2 linked regions of the Asanoa sp. WMMD1127 genome follow. The protein of the gene in region 1 interacts with the protein of each later gene in a pairwise test. Links are inferred from orthologs where the notes say so. Each region holds a gene or a part of one and is shown on either strand. Other genes may lie near its edges.

What was found.
Region 2: the proteins of panC (region 1) and O7635_RS05805 interact in binary tests that used the Escherichia coli proteins (3 or more experiments, as listed by UniProt). The link is inferred for Asanoa sp. WMMD1127 from one-to-one orthologs.

The regions. Positions count from the first base shown.
Region 1 is NZ_JARUBP010000001.1:2,350,990-2,354,292, forward strand. Bases 14-3,001 are described here. They hold panC (pantoate--beta-alanine ligase), read left to right. Parts: upstream 14-1,083; coding sequence 1,084-1,920; downstream 1,921-3,001. Other genes in these bases: O7635_RS11295 (SAM-dependent methyltransferase), read right to left, coding at 14-78; O7635_RS11300 (DUF2520 domain-containing protein), read left to right, coding at 197-1,087; O7635_RS11310 (septum formation family protein), read left to right, coding at 2,010-2,915; O7635_RS11315 (L-aspartate oxidase), read left to right, coding at 2,977-3,001. Outside these bases: more of O7635_RS11295, read right to left, coding at 1-13; more of O7635_RS11315, read left to right, coding at 3,002-3,303. UniProt on the Escherichia coli protein: Catalyzes the condensation of pantoate with beta-alanine in an ATP-dependent reaction via a pantoyl-adenylate intermediate.
Region 2 is NZ_JARUBP010000001.1:1,167,229-1,170,439, forward strand. The notes cover bases 126-3,021. They hold O7635_RS05805 (NUDIX domain-containing protein), read left to right. Parts: upstream 126-1,194; coding sequence 1,195-1,848; downstream 1,849-3,021. Other genes in these bases: O7635_RS05795 (TetR/AcrR family transcriptional regulator), read right to left, coding at 126-131; O7635_RS05800 (nuclear transport factor 2 family protein), read left to right, coding at 204-668; O7635_RS05810 (hypothetical protein), read right to left, coding at 1,868-2,464. Also shown: more of O7635_RS05795, read right to left, coding at 1-125; O7635_RS05815 (VOC family protein), read right to left, coding at 3,149-3,211.

The sequences.
Region 1 (3,303 bases):
CGGGCCGGCGCCGGAGACGAAGAACCCGTGCGGCCCGTAGAGGGCCCGCGACATCGCCGCAGACCAGCGCATCCACAGCAGCCTAGTGGCGGACAAACATGCCCGTGAAAGTCTTCACACAAGCTGTGTCCGGTCTGTTTCCAGATCGCATACTTGATGTTGACCGGTACCTAACCTGCGCGAGGACTGGATCAATATGAGCGCACTGCCGCGCCAGACCATCGGCATCATCGGCACGGGCCGCGTCGGGGCCGTGCTCGGGGCCGCTCTCCGGGCCGCCGGCCACGATGTCGTCGCCGCCTCCGGCGGCTCCGCCGCCGCACAGGGCCGCATCGCCCGCCTGCTCCCCGGCACCCCGGTGCTCCCCGCCGAGCAGGTCGCCCGGGCCGCCACCGACCTGCTGGTGCTCTCCGTGCCCGACGACGCCCTGGCCGGCGTGGTCGACGAGATCGCCGGCGTCCTGCGCCCCGGCCAGGTCGTGCTGCACACCTCCGGCGCGCACGGGCTCGCCGTCCTCGGCGCGGCCGCCATCGCCGGCGCCCGCCCGCTCGCCCTGCATCCGGCGATGACCTTCACCGGTACGGCCGCCGACCTCGCCCGCCTGCCCGGCATCTCCTACGGGATCACCGCGCCGGCCGACCTCAAGGCGTTCGCCGAGGACCTGGTGCACGACCTGGGTGGCACCCCGGAGTGGGTGGCCGAGCACGACCGGGCGCTCTACCACGCCGCCCTCGCGCACGGCGCCAACCACCTGGTCACCCTGGTCAACGAGGCGATGGACCGGCTGCGCGACGCCGGGGTCGTCTACCCGGAGAAGGTGCTCGCCCCGCTGCTGCACGCCGCGCTCGACAACACCCTGCGGATGCGCGACGCCGCCCTGACCGGGCCGGTGGTCCGCGGCGACGCCGGCACGGTGGCCCGGCACGTGGAGACGCTGACGGAGACCGCGCCGGACTCCGTACCCGCGTATGTGGCCCTGGCCCGGCGCACCGCGGACCGCGCCATCGCCGCCGGACGGCTGCGCCCCCACGACGCCGAGGCCCTGCTCGACGTGCTGGCCAGCGACCGCCCGGAGCGGGTCGCGTGAACGTCGTCGAGACAAGGGCAGACCTCGCGGCCGCGCGGAAGGACCTGCCCGGCACCGTGGCGGTCGTGATGACCATGGGCGCCCTGCACTCCGGCCACGAGGCCCTCCTCAAGAACGCACGGGACCACGCCGACTCGGTGATCGCGACCATCTTCGTGAACCCGCTCCAGTTCGGACCTAACGAGGACTTCGACCGCTACCCGCGGACGATGGAGGCCGACCTCGAGATGTGCCGGCGCACCGGCGTCGACCTGGTCTTCGCGCCGAGCCGCGACGAGGTCTATCCCGGCGGCGAGCCGCAGGTGCGGGTCAACCCGGGCCCGCTGGGCGAGCTGCTCGAAGGGGCGAGCCGGCCCGGCTTCTTCCACGGCGTGCTCACCGTGGTGCTCAAGCTCTTCAACCTGGTCCGGCCCGACCTGGCATTCTTCGGCGAGAAGGACTACCAGCAGCTGACGCTGATCCGCCGCATGGTGCTCGACGTCAACCTGCCGATCGAGGTGCGTGGCGTGCCGACGGTGCGCGAGGCCGACGGGCTCGCGCTGTCCAGCCGCAACCGCTACCTGACCGAGTCGGAGCGGGTCGCCGCGCTGCGCCTCTCGGGGGCGCTGCGGGCCGGCGCGGCCGCCGCCCAGCGCGGCGCCGACGCCGACGGCGTGCTGGCCGCCGCCCATCAGATCTTCGCCGACGGTACGACCGACGTGCGGCTCGACTACCTCGTGCTGCTCGACCCGGACCTAGGCCCCCCGCCCGGCCACGGACCGGCCCGGATGCTGGTCGCGGCCAAGGTCGGCGGCACCCGCCTGATCGACAACATGCCGATCGACCTCGGTTGATCGCTAACCTGGGGTGACCAGGCGGTTGCGCTCCGCCGTCCCGATGTGCTCCGCTTAGGACGGAGCGCAACGCCCCCGGGGAGGACGCGATGCGTCGATGGACGGCAGCGGTCGTGGTGCTGGTGCTCGCCAGCGCCGCTTGTGGCAGCAACGGCAGCGGTGGTGGCGGTGGCGGCCAGGCGGCCGCGCCCGGGCCGTCGGCCCAGACAAGCTCACCTCCGCCACGCTGCCACGCGCAGGTCGCGGAGGGCACCGCCGACGCGCGCGACGGCACCGTCGACTGCGCGGCGCCGCACCTGGCCGAGACGGTCCACATCGGTGAGTTCACGGGCGCCGCGGCCACCGCCGACTCGTTTCCGCCGCCCGTCAGCCGGGCGATGGCCGCGGTCTACGACGAGTGCGACAAGCGGGCGGCGACCGCGCTGGGCGACGACTGGCGCGTCGGGCGGCTCCGGCTCGACGTGGTGCTCCCGTCGACCACGGTCTGGACGGCCGGCGAGCGCTGGTTCCGCTGCGACCTCGTCGAGCTCACCGGCGTCGGCCCGGACGGGAAGGTCGCACAGCGCTCCGGCAGCCTCGCCGGCGGCCTGGAGGCGCCCGACGCGCCGCTGCGGCTGCGCTGCGTGCTGGTCAAGCTCGACCGCAAGGCCAACGTCGCGACGGTCGCCGACAGCCCCTGCGACGTCAAGCACGAGGGCGAGTTCGTCGGTGTCTGGACGGCGCCCGGCAAGGTCGCCTACCCGGTAAAGGACCGCGACTACGTGCCGTTCTACGAGGGCTGCCTCAAGACCATCGCGGCGTACGTGAAGGTGCCCTACGCGCCGGGCTTCGCGGCCCGGACCGGTTACGTGCCGGTGCTGCCCAGCAAGAACGCCTGGGCGATGGGAGACCGCGATGTGCGCTGTTTCCTCTGGGTCCGGTTCCGCCCGCTGAACACCTCGCAGAAGGGGGTGGGCGAGAAGGGTTTCCCGGCGAATATCGGGCAGTCGAGTTAGCCTGCGCACGTTTCGCCGGTCCGGGCGGACACCTGAATATCTGACGGGGTTCACTGAACAGATGGACCCCCGTGTCGCGGAGTTGCCGGAACTGCCCCGACGCCTCGCCGGCCCGGCACCGGGCTGGGCCGAGTCCACCGACGTGGTCGTGGTGGGCTCGGGCATCGCCGGCCTGACCGCCGCGCTGCACCTGCGCGCGGCCGGCCGGCACGTCACGGTGGTGACCAAGGAGAACATCGACGACGGTTCGACCCGGTGGGCCCAGGGCGGCATCGCCGCGGTGCTCGACCCGTTCGACAGCCCGGAGGCCCACGCCGCCGACACGGAGGTCGCCGGCGTCGGCCTGTGCGACCCGGCCGCGGTGAAGGTGCTGGTCGAGGAGGGCCCT
Region 2 (3,211 bases), 1.2 Mb from region 1 along the record:
AACACGGTGGCGATACCGACGCCGGCCAGCCGCGCCACCTCTTCGGTCGAGCCGGCCTCGCCACGCGTGCCGAAGACGTGGTCGGCGGCGCTGAGGATGCGCTCGCGGTTCTCCCGTGCATCCTGGCGCATGCGAGCACTTTAACCGAAGTGCCGACTTCGCTACAGTAAACGGAGTCCAGACTTCGCTGAAGGGCAGGGACCATGCGTACACCCGAGGAGACCGTCCGCACCGTGGCCGCCGGGGTCTGCCGCATCATGCGCGGCGGCCTCACTACGGCCGAAGAGGTGGCACAGTTCGACGAACTGGCCGCCTGTTACGCCGAGCACACCGACGTGCGGCACCCCCTCAACCCGCTCGGCGACACCCCGCTGCGCAGCCGGGCCGCGCTGCGCGAACACTTCTCCGCCGGCACCCGCCCCACCGGCGTCCAGCGCTACGACGTCGTTGACGACCACGTGCACACGACGGCCGATCCCGAAGTCGTGATCTTCGAGTTCCGGTACGCCGGCATGGTCGACGGCCGCCCCTTCACGATGCCGTGCATCTTCGTCGTGCGGGTCTGCGACGGCGAGATCGTCGAGTCCCGCGACTACGTCGACCACGTAGCCGGTGCCCGCGCGTTCGGCCGCCTGCCCGCTCTGGCCGCCGCACTGACCACCGATTGATCGCCACACCGGCCGGGCGCGGCGCGATCATACGATCAGGTGCGCGGCCCGGTGCATCGACGCCCGGTACCGGCGACGTCTGCGATTGCAGATCTGATGCGATCAAAGCCGAAGGCTCACAGCGCGCACCGGCCGCGCCTGTCCTCAGGTGGAGGCCGGAACCACGGCACGCACTGATCTGCCGCGGACAACGGGTGCTGGGCAGGATGACGGTCGCGTTTGGTCAAGCCGAGCCATGAACCGGCGACACCTGACAGCGGCGGCGAAACTCCCCCCGCCAACGCTCCACCTGCTCGTCGTCATGCAGAAAGGCACCGCCCAGGTCGGGCGCATCGATTCCATGGAGAAGGTCGAGCGCCCACCAGACCACTTCGTCAAGGACCAGGCGATCGGCTGGGGGCCTGTGCCATTGAGCGGCCCACCGGTCTGCTTGGTCACGGGTGCGTGTGCCGTCCAGCACGGCGGTTAACCACTCATCAATCTCTTCCCGCGTCGGCGGAAGCTCCTGCCCTACCACTCTTTCAGCATGCCGCACGTCACTGTCGCCGCACTGATTTGCCGCGAACCGCTCGTCACGCTTGGAGGGCCGACCGGCCCTCGCGCCGCACGACTGCTGTTGGATGTCCTTATGGCTGACCAGTCGCCGCTCTCGGCGGACGAATTGCTGGACATCGTGGACGAGCACGACCGGGTGGTTGGGCAGGCGCCGCGCAAGGAGGCGTACGCCCACAGATTGCGGCACCGCTGCGTGTTCGTGCTAGCACGAGACGCGCAGGGGCGCGTCTTCGTGCACCGCCGCACCGCACGGAAGCTCGTCTTCCCATCGCTGTACGACATGTTCGTCGGCGGCGTGGTCGGCACGGGCGAATCGTACGACGAGGCAGCACTGCGCGAGGCCGAGGAGGAGTTGGGAGTGCCGGGGCTGCCCGCGCCCGTACCGCTGTTCAAATTCCTCTACGAGACCCCCGAGCACGCATGGTGGTCCGCTGTCTACGAGATACGGTGTGCGTTGCCGGTCGACCCACAGGCCGAGGAGGTCGCCTGGCACGCGTTCCTCACCGTCGAGGAGTTGGAACGGCGGCTCACCGAATGGACCTGGGTGCCGGACGGCATGGACGCGTACCGCCGGCTGTTAGCGTGGCGAACCAACCAGGCCGAGCAGCGTGTGCATCTTCGATAATCACAAAAACCCACCATCTTCATCGATCGCCCAGGAAACCTCCCTCACACCAGAGGGTTGCTTGGCGGGTACGTCGGAAGTACGACCAGCCAGCGAGGGGGAGCGCCACCATCCACGCCAGGAAGATGGGCAGGCCGACCAGCGCGCCGGTGATCGTGAACGGATCAGCGGGGCTCGCCTCGGCGATGGCACGGGGAATCTGGACGGGAAGGGTGAGTGCGTAGCCGATCATCAGAGCGGAGCCGAGCACGGTCGGTGTAAGCGGGAACCATGCTGGAACCCGGCGTCCGCCGAGCAGTGGTATCCAGTGTGGATAGACGAGCCCCCAAGGGCTGATGAGGCCCAGTGAGAGTATGCCCCCGAGAATGGCGAGCAGCATCAGCACGGCAAGGTAGAACCCTCCGGCGGGTATGCCCAAGATGCCGTCCGGAAGACTCTCCGTGCCGTTGCTGCGGCCGTGGTACCAGGCGTCGAAGCTCTTCGGGTGAGCGAGAAAGGGTATCCCGAAGATCCAGGGTAGATGCAGGGGCACGAAACCGAGGATGGGTGCCATCCAGCCGACCGTTCCAGCGATTCGCGCCCATCGGGGCGGGCCAGCAACTTCGATGTCGTCCATGGACGTGAGTCTTCGCGTAGTGGCGCCGGGCCACCTCCCCCCGAGGAGGGAGCCTCCTCCCCCGCCGCGGTGGTGATTCAGCGGTCTGACCGGCCGGGAAAGGCTGGATGGACACGCTGCTGCGTCCGCAGGTATTTGCGCACCTCCTTCGGCAAGATCACGTGCGCTCTTCTGCCGCGCGTCGCGCGCTCCGCAACGTCAGTCTCTCCTTCAGGTCGACGGCCGGCGTCGATGCGATCACGTCCCTACTCTCGGGGGTGCTGACGCCACGACTCAGCGAAGATCAACCACTGTGGAGGCGTTGACGACCGGCAAGCGCTCACCTCGGAAGCACCGGCCGCCGCGTACCGCAGCCTGCGGGCCGCATCTCGGCTCACCGCCGCTCGGCGAAGGCGGCCAGCCGGTCGCCGACCGGGCATATTCGCGGGCGATGCCCGCCGAACACCTCACCGCCGTCGCGTACGTAACGCAGCCTCGCATTGCACCGTCCACACCATGGAGACACACGTCAGAGTTCGGGACCTGTGCCTCGCCCGGCTCGGACCGCGCCGGCGTGCCGTACTCGTCTGTTGCGACCTGTCCCTCGATCGTCCAAGCCAGCACCTCGTCGGTTCGTGACGCCGGTGCCGACCGCCACGCCACCCAACGAGGTGGCGCGCAGCCGGGGGCGCCAGTCGCGGGGCTTCAGCGGTTCGCGGCCGAAACGTCGACGCAGATGATTCCCTGGTTGCCGTCCTGGTCGGCGAT